DNA from 4 places in the Bacillus sp. GW823-FHT06A10 genome. Region 3 is predicted to be linked to each of the others. Evidence: riboswitches for the same ligand, from Rfam matches in the RefSeq annotation. Region 3 holds a riboswitch; each other region holds the start of a gene.
The links. Region 3 has a riboswitch for lysine ahead of AC1Q8M_RS11440 (amino acid permease). Riboswitches for the same ligand answer to the same signal wherever they lie in the genome.
Positions count from the first base shown of each region.

Region 1: it holds a riboswitch for lysine, as region 3 does, so the genes downstream of both, AC1Q8M_RS05090 (aspartate kinase) here and AC1Q8M_RS11440 (amino acid permease) in region 3, are expected to answer to the same signal.
Region 2: it holds a riboswitch for lysine, as region 3 does, so the genes downstream of both, AC1Q8M_RS00670 (amino acid permease) here and AC1Q8M_RS11440 (amino acid permease) in region 3, are expected to answer to the same signal.
Region 4: it holds a riboswitch for lysine, as region 3 does, so the genes downstream of both, lysA (diaminopimelate decarboxylase) here and AC1Q8M_RS11440 (amino acid permease) in region 3, are expected to answer to the same signal.

Region 1 is NZ_JBXAHT010000001.1:965,836-969,577, reverse strand. Features, by position in the region: gene AC1Q8M_RS05100 (DUF4166 domain-containing protein) at 1-353, opposite strand, end outside; gene AC1Q8M_RS05095 (DoxX-like family protein) at 358-1,266, opposite strand; lysine riboswitch at 1,459-1,645, shown strand; gene AC1Q8M_RS05090 (aspartate kinase) at 1,850-3,079, shown strand; gene AC1Q8M_RS05085 (VOC family protein) at 3,306-3,742, shown strand, end outside.
Region 2 is NZ_JBXAHT010000001.1:115,755-119,496, reverse strand. Features, by position in the region: gene AC1Q8M_RS00680 (DUF3626 domain-containing protein) at 1-480, opposite strand, end outside; partial or broken gene AC1Q8M_RS00675 (glutamate racemase) at 593-832, opposite strand; lysine riboswitch at 942-1,123, shown strand; gene AC1Q8M_RS00670 (amino acid permease) at 1,271-2,695, shown strand; gene AC1Q8M_RS00665 (ABC transporter permease) at 2,756-3,742, shown strand, end outside.
Region 3 is NZ_JBXAHT010000001.1:2,242,249-2,245,990, forward strand. Features, by position in the region: gene AC1Q8M_RS11430 (sulfite exporter TauE/SafE family protein) at 1-237, shown strand, start outside; gene AC1Q8M_RS11435 (GNAT family N-acetyltransferase) at 274-723, opposite strand; lysine riboswitch at 1,108-1,301, shown strand; gene AC1Q8M_RS11440 (amino acid permease) at 1,414-2,880, shown strand; gene AC1Q8M_RS11445 (iron-sulfur cluster biosynthesis family protein) at 2,994-3,299, shown strand; gene AC1Q8M_RS11450 (DNA alkylation repair protein) at 3,333-3,742, shown strand, end outside.
Region 4 is NZ_JBXAHT010000001.1:647,165-650,906, forward strand. Features, by position in the region: gene AC1Q8M_RS03400 (LTA synthase family protein) at 1-73, opposite strand, end outside; gene AC1Q8M_RS03405 (DUF3888 domain-containing protein) at 328-723, shown strand; lysine riboswitch at 813-994, shown strand; gene lysA (diaminopimelate decarboxylase) at 1,175-2,491, shown strand; SAM riboswitch class I at 2,607-2,715, shown strand; gene AC1Q8M_RS03415 (YezD family protein) at 2,788-2,931, shown strand; gene AC1Q8M_RS03420 (phosphoadenylyl-sulfate reductase) at 3,019-3,723, shown strand.

The DNA.
Region 1 (3,742 bases), 1.3 Mb from region 3:
TAATCTACAATTTCATTTTCGTTTTCATCAAACTGCATAACTGCATTAAAATATCTTTTCTTATTATGAAAATAAAAAGTACGGTTCCACCTTACTAATTCTTGTCCATATTCATCTCGCTCAGCTATGTTTTGTATCGTAAATGGAATTTCCTCTCCTCGTTCCGAGAAAAACATTCGAAACTTCGATGCAATTTTCAATATAAATTTCACGAAAAAAGAGCCACCGTAAATTTCATCCATCTTTCCTTCCCCTGTAAAACTATTCTCTTCTGTAATCGCATAACGCTTCTGCAATTCAGGATGAAGATTTTTATAGGTATCCCCTAATAATCGTTCATACATATTAGCCATATACTTATCCCTTTCTCGCCCTCTTGCAATTTTTCGCGCTTGGTAAATCGAAACTATTTATATAACCGACAATTGATAACCCCATTAAAAGAACATTTAATGTAATCGGATTAAACGGTCCTGTAAAGCTTGCGATATTCGTAAATCCTGCCGCTAACGTTAAAACTAGTAATACAATAATATGCAGTATAAATAATTTTCGTTTTGTTAGTGGCAACAGCCATACGACACCGAAAATTATTTCTAACCCCCCAATTATTTTAAGTATACATACACTACTTTCATTTGAACCGATTAATAAAGAAAGCATCTTTACTTCTTCTGAATGAGTAAACAGTAGTTTTGGCACTATCCCTTGATATATCCATACAAAAGCAAATAAAGAACATACGAGCCAATACGTCATTGTTCTTCTAATTAGTAACCTAGGATGAAGCCCCTTTTCTAACCATAATTTTAAGGCATCAAAACTCCAAGCAGTCGCCCAACCTAATAACGGACGAAAAATATAGGAATCTATCACATTTCCTATACGACCAAATCTTGTATCATAATCATATTGTGTCTCAAAATGGATGTATTCTTTATTGGGCGTATACTTCCAATAACCACGTCCTATTTGAATAAGAGATAATGTATTATCCGTCCAAAATTTTAAAGAAGAAATTCTTTCACCAGTTTCTTTTCTTATTTCACCTATTGATTCCCCTTCTCCAACTATTTCAAGCCCAAATCCAATCTTTGTTTTATACAAAAACTTCTGTGGTTCTCCTTCTTTTTTCTCTAAATACGAAATTTCAGTAAAGCGAGCATCCCACTCTGTATGTATATCTGGTTCTTGCGTATATTCCCATAATTTTTCCATCGTCGTGTTCATTTTTGTCGCAACATAAATAGGCTGTTTCCTTTTCATTCTCCCCACCTCCTATGCACTATAAGTTTAATGTACATGCAATGAATTTATTTTGCTACATTTTTCACAAACTTCCTCAAAAAAAGAAAGAATTTTTAAAATATATATAAAACACTTGATTCCACGAAAAATTTAAATTATTATAAAACAAATGTTACCAACAACTTCATAAATCAAACACTCTCGCCTAAAACGTGAGATAGAGGTTGCGATACTTATGAGTATTCTAATGGAGACACAGAGATGTCTATGAACTTAGATGAAAGGAAGTATTGCCGAAATTGATAAATTTCTCTGCATTTATCAATTGGGGCTGTTTTCGAATAGAAACAGAACTGTCATATGTACAGACGTGTACGTATGAAGAGCTATCTACAAAAAAGAGATATCATTTTTTTATGATATTCCTTTTTTGGCGGTTTTTTTATTAGCTCCGTTTTCTGTTTCCCTTTTCCTGTAACAGCACCATCCTCACTTATTTGAGATGGTGTTTTTTGTTTGTCTTTCTGGTAACTACAGGAGTATTGGGGATTTATATATTTCCTAATCTATTCTTAAAAATAGACGAAAGAAGGAATTTGTAATGGAAACAATTGTTCAAAAATTTGGTGGCACTTCTGTCGGAAGCGTCGAACGCATTCAACATGTAGCAAATTTAATTATTGAAGAATATGAACGAGGTCATAGCATTGTCTCTGTCGTTTCAGCAATGGGAAAAAGCACAGATGAACTTGTCGCACTCGCTAACGCTATCACAGAAAATCCAAGTAAACGTGAAATGGATATGCTTCTATCTACAGGAGAACAAGTAACTATTTCATTATTAACAATGGCACTGCAAGCAAAAGGCTATCATGCAATTTCATTAACAGGGTGGCAAGCAGGTATTACGACAGAATCTGTACATAGTAGTGCACGGATTACTGACATTCATACAGATCGTATTCAATCTTATCTTGCTGAAGGTACGATTGTTATCGTAGCTGGTTTCCAAGGTATAAGTGTAGAAAATGAAATTACAACGCTTGGCCGTGGTGGCTCTGATACGACTGCTGTCGCATTAGCTGCTGCACTTAAAGCAAAAAAATGTGATATTTATACGGATGTGACAGGTGTATATACGACGGACCCACGAGTTGTAAAAGATGCTTACAAATTAGACGAAATTTCTTATGACGAAATGTTAGAGCTTGCTAATCTCGGTGCTGGCGTATTACACCCGCGCGCTGTTGAGTTTGCTAAAAATCATAATGTAGTTTTAGAAGTTCGCTCAAGTATGGAACAAGAAAACGGAACAATTGTAAAAGGAGAATGTAACATGGAACAACAATCAATCGTTAAAGGTATTGCATTTGAGGATAACATTACACGTGTCACAATTAAAGGATTAGAACAAGGCTCGCTTTCAACAGTTTTCTCTACATTAGCAGCAGCACACATTAATGTAGATATCATCATTCAAAGTATTACAAATGAAGGAACTGTACACCTCTCCTTCTCCATTCATTCGAATGATTTAAGAGAAACTTTAGAAGTTTTGGAACAAAATCAAGAAACTCTTCACTATGAATCTGTAGAACATGAAAATCACTTAGCAAAAGTATCAATCGTAGGATCTGGCATGGTATCTAACCCAGGTGTCGCTGCAAATATGTTCACTACTTTAAAAGAAGAAGATATTCATATTAAAATGGTAAGTACATCAGAAATTAAAGTGTCTGTCGTTATTGACCGCCTTCATTTAGTAACAGGCGTTGAGGCGCTGCATCAATCATTTATGGCGAAAATTGAGCCTTTAGTGCAAATGAGCTAATCTGATATATTTAGTAATGCTAAAAAAATCATATTAATGTATTACCTTCCTATTAAATAAAAAGCTGTTCGTTAACACGATGCTATATGACATATTAAAAAACACCTTGTCACATTTTCCTATACTGTGACAAGGTGTTTTTGACTGAAAGGAATTTGTAACTACTTAGTAGTATAATTATGAGGATAATTAAATAATAGACTTTTATACATAAGGAGATAAGACTATGGCAAAAAACAAATTACTACGAATGGACAATGTCAGCATCGTTGTAGAATCCCTTGATAACGCAATCTCTTTCTTTGAGGAGATTGGCTTGAATCTCGAAGGTCGAGCCAATGTCGAAGGTGAATGGGCTGGTCGCGTAACTGGACTCGGTTCTCAGTGCGTAGAGATCGCTATGATGGTCACTCCAGATGGCCACAGCCGAATTGAACTTTCGCGATTTCTCACCCCACCTACTATATCAGATCACCGAAATGCTCCTGTAAACGCCCTCGGTTATCTACGCGTCATGTTCACCGTTGAAGACATTGACGAAATGGTATCGAGACTCACTAAGCATGGTGCAGAGCTCGTTGGTGAAGTAGTTCAGTATGAGAACTCGTATCGTCTCTGCTACATTCGTGGGGTCGAAGGAATTTTAATCGGTTTAGCGGAAGA
Region 2 (3,742 bases), 2.1 Mb from region 3:
TGTAGAGCGCGAAGAAACTTTTGGAGATAAAAGAAAATAACATGAACCAAAACGCGGAGCCGGCCCATCTGGATGTAACATTAAATTTAGCGCTCCGTATTTTGGCCGTTGCTCATTCGTTACGCCTTCTAATTGATATGCCCCTCCAAATATTCTCTTTTCCCAAAGGTCACGTTCACCACCAGGGTAAGCAGATACGCTTCCATTAGATAGTAATGTTTCAAATTGACTTTTATATACTCCTTGCTCAAACAATGCTTCAGCAACACTTTTCATACTCGAATCAAGTCTGTCTGGATGAAAGTGTAAAGCAATCCTTGCATGAGATTTTAAATTAGCGACAGCTTCTTCAAATATTTCATCTGTAATATTAGACATTTTAAGTATATGATTAATCGTTGCTTTAGCCTCACGTTTTTCGTTCTCTGCATATTTTGAAATATACTCTAAAGCAAATAATTGAGATCTTGATAATTCCATAATCCAATCTCCCCTTTAATTGAAATGACCTTAATCCTTTCAATTAAAAGTGCATTTTTTCCTTCTTATGCAATTAACCTAATTTATTGAACAAAAAGTACTTTAATACAGTCTAATTACAGATACGAGCATTCTTTACGGGTAAATCCACACATTCTACAGAAATGTGATATCCTAGCCATCGCTCAGCAATATGTTCAAATGATAAAACAGATCCCGTTGTAAAAAAACGATGCTTCGGATTCAGATTGTCAGACAAAATTCCTTTGTGCTGTAAAATGGTACTTAACTCTATCGCTGTTTCTTCTGCAGAACTAATAATCGTTACATCTTCTCCTAACCCCCTTTTTAATCACAAACTCTTCTCTATAATCTGATTATTACTATATCCATTGACGTATAAAAATACATTTGTTACTCTTAAAGACGTTAATTTAATATTTAAATCCTCATTCGTATCTCGGTGAGGTAGAGGTTGCAATCATTAAGAGTATCATTTCAGGAGATGTAGTGGCATTGATGAAGGAATGAGAAAGGAATGGTTGCCGAAGTAAGTCGTGTCCACCATGCACGCTTGCTGGGTCTGCATTTAATAAGTGCAGAACTGTCACAAACGTTTCGTTTGTGGAGAGCTATCGAGAGGTATGTCGTGGGTTTCTTATAAGATAGAAAGCATGTAGCGGCAGATTACGTGCTTTTTTTGTTTTGTTTGGGACTTCTCTTCCTGACTCAGGAAGACATACATATCTCCTCGCTTGACTTGGTTATACTAACTTTGGAGGTATTTTCTATGCAACAAAAAAAATGGGGCTTTTGGGTACTAACAGCTTTCGTTGTCGGTAACATGGTTGGCGCTGGTATTTTCATGGTGCCAAGTACGTTGGCACAAACAGCAAGCCCACTCGGTGTCACTTTAGCTTGGTTAACAACAGGGTTTGGTGTTTTAATGCTAGCTCTTGTTTTCGGTAATTTAGCAATTCGTCGTCCTGATTTAACGACAGGACCACAAAGTCATGCATATGCTTTATTCTCAACACCAAAAAAGAAAAAAATGGCTGGATTCAGTATGGTATGGGGATATTGGGTTGCAAACTGGGCAAGTAACGTTGCCATCATTACATCATTTGCGGGATATTTATCACTCTTCTTCCCAATTATGAAAGATACGCGACTACTATTTTCAATCGGTTCTTTTAACATAGAAGTCGGAAAACTAATTACATTTACGATTTGTTCCATCTTACTTTGGGGAACTCATATTATATTAACAAATGGTGTAAGCGGAGCTGGAAAACTAAACTTCTTAGCAACAACAACGAAAGTAACTGGATTCCTTTTATTCATCGTCGTTACGTTATTTGCATTCGAAGCTTCTAAGTTTGGACAATGGTACACGCCGATGATTGATAAATCAGGTGTATCACATGGTCTTCTTTCACAAGTAAATTTAGCTGCTCTTACAACGCTTTGGGCGTTTATCGGAATTGAATCAGCCGTTCTTTTATCAAACCGTGCTGTTTCTCCAAAAACGGTAAAACGTGCAACAGTTGCGGGATTACTTATTACAGTTGCGATTTACTTAGGAATTACAATTTTAACAATGGGTGTACTTCACGTTGATAAATTACAAACTTCTGAACGTCCATTAGCAGATGCACTAAACGCTGCAATGGGTCATGGCGGCGGGAAACTGATGGCATTACTTGCTCTTACTTCCCTGTTCGGTTCTATCTTAGGCTGGATTTTATTAAGCTCAGAAGTACCATATCAAGCAGCAAAAGAAGGTTTCTTCCCTTCCTTCTTCACAAAAACAAATAAAAAAGGAAGTCCAATTTACTCATTACGATTAACAAACATTATGTCGCAAGTGTTCCTATTCTCAACATTATCAGGAACCATTGCGGAAGCTTATACATTCGTTATTACCGTATCAACACTGGCCTACCTCATTCCATATCTCGTTTCACCAATCTTCCAGTTAAAACTAGTCGCAACTGGTGAAACATATAAAAATGAAATGCGGGCAAGAATTACAGATGGCATAGTCGCAGTTATCGCACTTTGCTACGCACTATGGGTTATTAAAACCGGCGCATCCGATATAAAAACGTTCCTTCTCGGAATTGGTTTATTCGTAATTGGATTTGCTTTCTATCCATTAATGAATCGTGATCAGAAAAAAAATAACGAAAAGAAAAACGGGCAAGTTGCATAACGCAATTTGCTCGTTTTTTCTTTTGTAAAACATATATAATAGAACAAAGAGGTGAAAAACATGTCAATCGAATCGCTATGGAGCAGTCGCTTCCAACAACATATTCAAAATATCATTACATACTTTGCACGTATGATTAACAGTTTACTATATAGCTTTATCTTTATTTCATGCGTTGGCGCATACTACTATGCTCAGTTTCTAAAAACATCTCCTTCTAAAGGAATATCTTTACTACTCATCACGATTGTACTTACATTCATTATAACGAGATGCCCTATCCGTACATTTATTCAAAAACCTGATGCTGTCTATTTACTAGCACTAGAAGAGAAATTAACATCTTATTTCAAAAAATCTCTTCTATACAATTACATCATTCAGCTTTTCCCATTGTTATTTACGTTCCTTATTCTCGTTCCACTTGCTATGCAATCATTGCAATTAACTGTACCTTTTTTGTGTACAATCTTTATCGTATTAATGATTACGAAAGCTTGGAACATGTACATACATTGGATGTGGCGTGATAGTCACGACAAAAACATATGGCTGATCATCCGTATTACTTGTAATGCCTTAATCATTTACATGCTGTTTTATTCCGCAAATGTTCTCATATTAGGCGGACTACTTTTACTACTTGCTTTCCTACTTCTATATACGAAAAAACAGCCTACAAAACGAATACCTTGGGATTACATAATCGAGCAAGAAGAAAAAATGAACGTTCGTTTTTATCAATTTGCTAGCATTTTTACAGATGTTCCGCAACTGAATAAACAAGTAAATAAAAGAAAATGGCTTACAAATTGGATTGAACCTTTATTACATAAAAAACGAGAAACTTTCTTCTACTTGTATACACTAGCATTTTTACGTGGAAATGATTATTTCGGCATATATATTCGCTTAGGATTGATCGGTGCTTTCGCCTTATATTTCATACCAAATATATACGTAAAAGGCGCTATCGCTTACATCGTTCTATATATGATTTCTATGCAGCTCCGTTCACTGTGGAAATATTTTTCGGGAAATATTATT
Region 3 (3,742 bases):
GTTCGTATCGTTCCAGCACATTTACTTGGGGTATTAGTTGGCGGTCTTATTATCTTTACGAATATACGTACACTGCTTACTACATTTAAAGTGGATCCAACTATTATTTCACTTTCTTACGTTGCAGTTGGTCTTGTCGTTATTATTTCTATTTTCATTGCTGTTCGAAATCATTCCAATCGTCCTAACGCATCAACGGCTGAGTATCCAAATGATCAGAAGCAAATGCTACCATAACTATAAGAAATACCGCCCAATTTAGAGCGGTATTTTTTATTTTTCTATTTTCCAATTAATCATCGTTTCTGTAGCATTTACTCTCTTCATATGTAACTTTTCTAAAACACGAATCGAACTATAATTATCTAGAAGTGTCTCTGCAATTATTGTTTCTACCTCTCCTGTTTTGAAAGCCCAATCGATTAGTTCTCTTACAGCTTCTGTTGCATAGCCCTTATTCCAATATTTCTCAATAAATCCATAGCCAATTTCCACTGTTTGATTCTCGTTTGGTTTCCCTTTAAACCCAATATCACCTATAACGCTATCATCTTCTTTCCGAAGAACATACCACGCGCCCCATGGTAATATAGCTGCATCTTGTTTTACATTCTTTACATGCCCTACAATATGCGGACCGCTATTGTATCCTTGCTCGTTAGCAATTTGAATTCTCTCTTCTGTACACGGCACTATATAGAGCCTTTCTGTTTCTAATTTCATATTGATTTCCCCTTTTCAATTAAACAATACCCCAATTTTACTAAAAATAAAAAGAATATTCATCCTATTCGTTAAATTTATACTTATTCTTTGAAACGAATTTAAGGAATAATCCTCTTTTGATAGTTATGTCGAATTATATTTTTCTGAATTTTCTTTTAATTTAGAGGATTTTTCAATATTTTTTGCGAAACATTTGTATAACAATTTTTTCTTTGCTTATTGCTACATAATAGTAGGTTCGGGTGGAGTTTTGCAAGCGTTTCCTATACAATAACCGATATTTTTTGACTTTTCCTAACAAAATATCTTGCAATATATTCAGAAAGTCATTACAATTGCCATATATTAAAAATCTTAGCAATATATAAATCCTCATCAATCCGATGAGGTAGAGGTTGCGACTTTTAATAGTAAAACGGACGAGACACAGAGAATGTCAGCTGACTCCGTTTGAAAGGAAAAGTTGCCGAAGTTTATATTTCTTCTCTGGAAATATGAGCTGGGGCTGTCTCCGAAAGGAACAGAACTGTCACGTTTACAAAATTACCGTGTAAACGTGGGGTGCTATCTTAACGGAAGGGTATGATGGGGTGGTTATTTGTGAAACGTTCCGCCAAATTCCTTTGGCGGTTTTTTGTATTTTTCTCCCCCGCTCCTTCCTAACCTACAAGAAAAGGAGTGTTGAACATGAATAGCGCAACAAATCAATCTACCTCTAAAACGCAAACTACACAAGGACAAGGTGAATTAAAACGCGGATTAAAATCTCGTCACCTTACGATGATTTCTCTCGGTGGTACAATTGGTACCGGACTATTTCTTGCCAGCGGTGGTGTCATCCATACAGCTGGACCTGGTGGCGCATTAATTGCATACGCCGCAATTGGAATTATGGTTTATTTTTTAATGACAAGCTTAGCTGAACTTGCAGCTTACATGCCTGTTACTGGATCTTTTAGCACGTATGCAACAAAATTTGTTGATCCATCACTTGGCTTTGCACTTGGATGGAACTATTGGTATAACTGGGCAATTACGATTGCTGCTGAACTTGCAGCCGTAACATTAATTATGAAATTTTGGTTCCCAGATACCCCTTCTCTTATTTGGAGCGGATTATGTTTAGCTATTATTTTCCTTTTAAACTATTTATCTGTTAAAGGGTTTGGTGAATCTGAATATTGGTTCGCACTTATTAAAGTAGTTACGATTATTATCTTTTTAATTGTTGGTTTCATGATGATTTTTGGAATTATGGGCGGTGAAACGGTTGGATTTAAAAACTTCACTGTTGCAGATGCACCATTTAACGGCGGTATCATGGCAATTATCGGTGTGTTTATGGCAGCTGGTTTCTCATTCCAAGGTACTGAACTATTAGGAGTAGCTGCTGGTGAAACGTCTGATCCAGAACGTAATATCCCAAAAGCAATTCGTTCAATCTTTTGGCGTATTCTTTTATTCTATATCCTTGCGATTCTCGTTATCGGTTTATTAATTCCTTATACAACTGAAAGCCTTGCTGCAAGTGATGTTACAGTAAGTCCGTTTACACTTATTTTTGAAAAAGCGGGCGTTGCCTTTGCTGCTTCTGTTATGAACGCTGTTATTTTAACTGCTGTACTATCTGCTGGTAACTCTGGTATGTATGCATCAACTCGTATGCTTTGGGATTTAGCTCGCCAAGGAAAAGCACCAAAGTTTCTTGGTAAATTAGATAGCCGCGGTGTACCTGTTAACGCGTTAATCGTAACGTCAATTGTTGGGAGTATTGCTTTCATTGCTTCTTTATTCGGTGATGGTGTTGTATACATTTGGTTATTAAACGCATCCGGAATGTCTGGTTTTATCGCATGGGTTGGAATTGCAATTAGTCATTACCGTTTCCGTAAAGCATATATCGCACAAGGAAAAGATTTAAATGACTTACCATATAGAGCAAAATGGTTCCCATTCGGTCCAATCTTCGCATTTACACTTTGTATCATCGTAATTTTAGGACAAAACTACGGCGCATTTATGGGTGAAGCAATTGATTGGAACGGTGTACTCGTTTCTTACATCGGTTTACCACTCTTCTTAGTACTATGGTTAGGTTATAAATTTACGAAAAAAACAAAAGTGATTCCACTTGATAAATGTGAACTAAAATAAAGTGAAACGAGCAAACAAATTTGTTTGCTCGTTTTTTGTTGCAAACCTCTTTACTTCCCTATTGCTCCTGTTTTTGCAATAATAAAGGAAATATAAATAAAGGTTGGGATACAATGAACATTCGCATTACTGATGAAGCGAAAGCAGCTATACATAGATTAGAACTTGAAGATAAAAAGATCGTTCGCATTAGAGGAACAATGACGAACTCTTGTAGTATTTTCGTTGATGTCGATTTAATTTGGGATACATATAACGCAGATGATGTTGTATATGAAGATGCAGAGCTTATCGTACAAATGGATTCATTCACGAAAGACTACACTGGTGATACCGTGAAACTTGATTATAAGACGACAGGTTTTAGTATTACGACTCCGAGTGAGACTTTGGTTTATGGATTGTCGATTAAAAAATAAAAATTGTTTTCATTTGACCACCGAGGTGAAAAAATGGGTAAATATATTCCGTTAAAATTTTTATTTAATGAAGAATTAGCAGAAAAAATAGCTGATTCTATTTGTAAACACGATCCTTGTTTCTCTAAAAGCATCTTTGTAGATTCTGTAGCTTGTAAAGTTGAAAATTTAGAGTTAAAACAGCGTATTGAAGTAATTGCAGATGAATTACACAATGCTTTACAAAAAGATTTTAATGCCGCAATACATATATTACTGAAAACATTAGGACCAGAAAATACAACAGAAGTAGGCACATTTACAAATGGATATATGTACATGCCTGTTGCAAAATACGTTGAAAAATATGGGCTTAACGATTTTAAAATCTCGTTTAATGCAATGTATGAAATAACGAAAAGGAATACTGCTGAATATGCCATTCGGCCCTTTCTTGAAACATA
Region 4 (3,742 bases), 1.6 Mb from region 3:
TATATGTTTTAATCCATAGTAAAACGACTGCAACGAGTGCAAATCGCAGTTTTGGAAACAGATGTTGTAGCATAATATACTCCTCTCCTAAAAAGCATGACAGTTCTTGTGAGTCAGTTTGCTTAACGACTCATTTTATATATACGAACAGTCCTTTGTTATTATGATTATTATACTATGAGTATCATTATACGAAAATAAAAGAGAGTTGTGGGCTTTTTTATAATAATCGAGTAGAAAAAGAGTGGTGGGAGACAATAAAACAGAATTTCTATGTATGATAATTATCGTACGCAGAAAGAATCGCGTGATAATACGGAGGTTATAATGCGAAAATTATTATATTTTATAGCATGCAGTAGTGTTATACTTTTTACCTCACCGAGTGTGTCAATAGCTCAATATGATGCACCTCTTATGGAAGATGCACTTTATTCTGTTTTATTTCCAAAAATAAATAAAGCAATTGAAAAACAATATGGAAGTTTGAAACCGTATCAATGCCCTAAAATTATTAGTTTAAAAAAAGTGTATAGCGGTACATATTTATTTCAAGCAAGTATTGAAGTGACAAAGTATGAACGTGTTGCGGGGAAAATTGCTCCCCCATTTGAGAAGGTAACGATTACATTTAATAACGAAGAAGGCGAATGGGAAGTGACAAAGATTTCAGTAAAGCGCTTACCAAATGATACAAAATTAAACTGCAAAAAAACAATATAAAAAATTGTTTGACAAATAAAATGGCCCTTTGGTATTGTTAATAGCAACAATTAGATGTTTGAAAATTAAATAGACTTACCTCATCTACTCTCAAAGGTAGAGGCCGCGATAGGAAAGAGTAAGCTATGGGAGATTTCATGGAATCTGTGATCATAGGCTGAAAGGGACTATTGCCGAAATATAAGAATAACCATCTTATTCATATATTGGGACTACATTGAATAAATGTAGTACTGTCATAAGATTTATTTTATGGAGAGCTATTTGGAGATGTTGATGCGGTTTCTTATTTTGAGGAGATAACAACTCGTTTATTTTTTCAATATATATTTTTCCTAATAAGAAACGCGTGTGAACATTGTTCCGCGCGTTTTTTGTCTATCTAAAAGCGTGCTGCAATGAATAGAAGATTGGGGTTATGAGTTTTAGAGGAAATAAGGGAGGAATTTAAATGTATTTACACGGCACAAGCCGAATTAATGGGCAAGGACACTTAGAAATTGGAGGGTGCGATACGACGCAGCTAGCAAAGCAATACGGAACACCACTTTATGTATACGATGAAGAGTCTATTCGAGGAAAATGCCGAGCATTTCATCGTGCTTTTAAAGAAAGTGGTTTCTCTTATCAAGTAGCATATGCAAGCAAGGCGTTCTTGTGCATGGAGATGTGCCGAGTAGCTCGTGAAGAGAATATGTCATTAGACGTTGTTTCTGGAGGAGAATTATATACTGCGCTCCAAGCAGGATTTCCAGCATCACGTATTCATTTTCATGGAAATAATAAAACAGAAGAAGAGATAGTGATGGCTCTTCAGGCGAATATCGGTTGTTTTGTCGTAGATAATTTCTTTGAATTAGAAGTTTTACACGATTTAGCGATGCAACATGGAAAGTTTGTGAACATATTAATTCGTGTAACGCCTGGAGTAGAGGCGCACACACATGAATATATTACAACAGGCCAAGATGATTCGAAATTTGGATTTGGCGTTTCAAACGGTCAAGCGATGCAGGCAATTGGATTTGCTTTACAAAAATCCAATTATAATGTGCTAGGGATTCATTCACATATCGGATCGCAAATATTTGAAACAGCTGGCTTTGTTCGAGCGATTGAAGTTCTTCGCCAATTTTTAGAAGAAGTGAGAGAGCAAACAAACTATGTAGTAAAAGTGTTAAATGTAGGTGGGGGATTTGGAATACGCTACACAGAGTCGGATACACCGTTAACTCTTGAGACATATGTGCGAGCTGTAACAAGTGCAGTGAGAGAACAATTTACTGTATGTGAATATCCATTGCCAGAAATATGGATTGAACCAGGCCGTAGCATTGTAGGTGATGCTGGGACAACAATTTATACAGTTGGGTCTGTGAAAGATATTCCTGGTATTCGGAAATATGTATCAGTCGATGGTGGAATGACAGATAATTTAAGACCTGCTTTATATAGTGCGCGTTATGAAGCAATGTTAGCGAATCGAGGGAATGATGAGAATGAGGAACTCGTTTCGATTGCGGGGAAATGTTGTGAGAGCGGAGATATGTTGATTTGGGATATTCATTTACCGAAAGTCGCTTCTGCTGATTTACTAGCAGTTTCCTGTACAGGAGCCTACGGGTACTCGATGGCGAATAATTACAATCGGATTCGAAGACCAGCCGTTGTCTTTGCAAAAGGCGGAACATCGCAAGTAGTTGTGGAACGCGAAACATATGAAAATATTATTGGGAACGATCGCATACGTATTAAAGAGCTTGTTTAAATAGAAAAAGGAGTTGTTCGGATGGGCAATTCCTTTTTTGTAAAATAAAATAATTAAAATATATCGGAAAACTAGGATTGAAAAAAATCAGAATTGTGATAAAATACAAATACAAAGCTTATCAAGAGAAGTGGAGGGAACTGGCCCGAAGAAGCTCGGCAACCTGCTTATAGAAAGCAAGGTGCTAAATCCAGCAAAATGGAATCCATTTTGAAAGATAAGGTAAAATATATTACCGAACAGTCTTTTCGAAATGGGAAAGATTTTTTTTATGAATAAAAAGGGGGGCTGTTCGCGTGGGTGTACGGGAACATTTTGATGAAGTATCCGAGAAGATTGAAGCGATGCTTGCTGATATGAAATATGGCTCAATTACAATTGTTGTGCAAGATGGAAAAGTAATTCAGTTAGAGAAAAGTGAAAAAGTACGTTTAAAGTGAAAAGCGCTGACTAGAAAAACTAGAGGCGGTTTTAACCTATTTTCATTAGGTTAAAACCGTCTTTTTGCTTTTACAGGGGGAAAAAACATGTTGACGTATGAAACGTGGGAAGAAAATGTTGTTTCGTTTTCGGAAGAAGATGAAACAAAAGGCGCGTTATCAGTATTAAATTGGGCTTATGAAGAGTATAAAGATGAAATCGTCTACGCATGTAGCTTTGGGGTGGAAGGTATGGTATTGCTGCACCTTATAAACCAAGTAAATCCATCTGCTAAAGTTGTATTTTTGGATACAAATGTTCATTTTCAAGAAACATATGAATTAATTCAAAGAGTGAGGGAACGATTTCCTTCATTGAATATTATAGAAAAGCAGCCAGAACTTACACTTGATGAACAGGCGAAGTTGCATGGTGAAAAACTGTGGGAGAGCAATCCGAATCTTTGTTGTAAGATTAGAAAAATTTTACCTTTAGAAAAATCATTAGTCGTGGAAAAAGCATGGATATCGGGCTTAAGAAGGGAACAATCAGAAACACGTAAGCATACAAAGTTTATAAATCAAGATCATCGTTTTCAATCTATTAAAGTTTGTCCACTCATTCATTGGACGTGGAAAGAAGTTTGGCGATATGTATACAAACATAGCTTACCGTATAACCCGTTGCATGATGTTGGCTATCCAAGTATTGGGTGTGAGAAATGTACTTTACCTGTAGGGGATGGTGGCGATTCAAGAGATGGTAGATGGGCTGGGAAAGTGAAAACCGAATGTGGTCTTCATTATCAATAAGATGAATCTTGAAATAAAG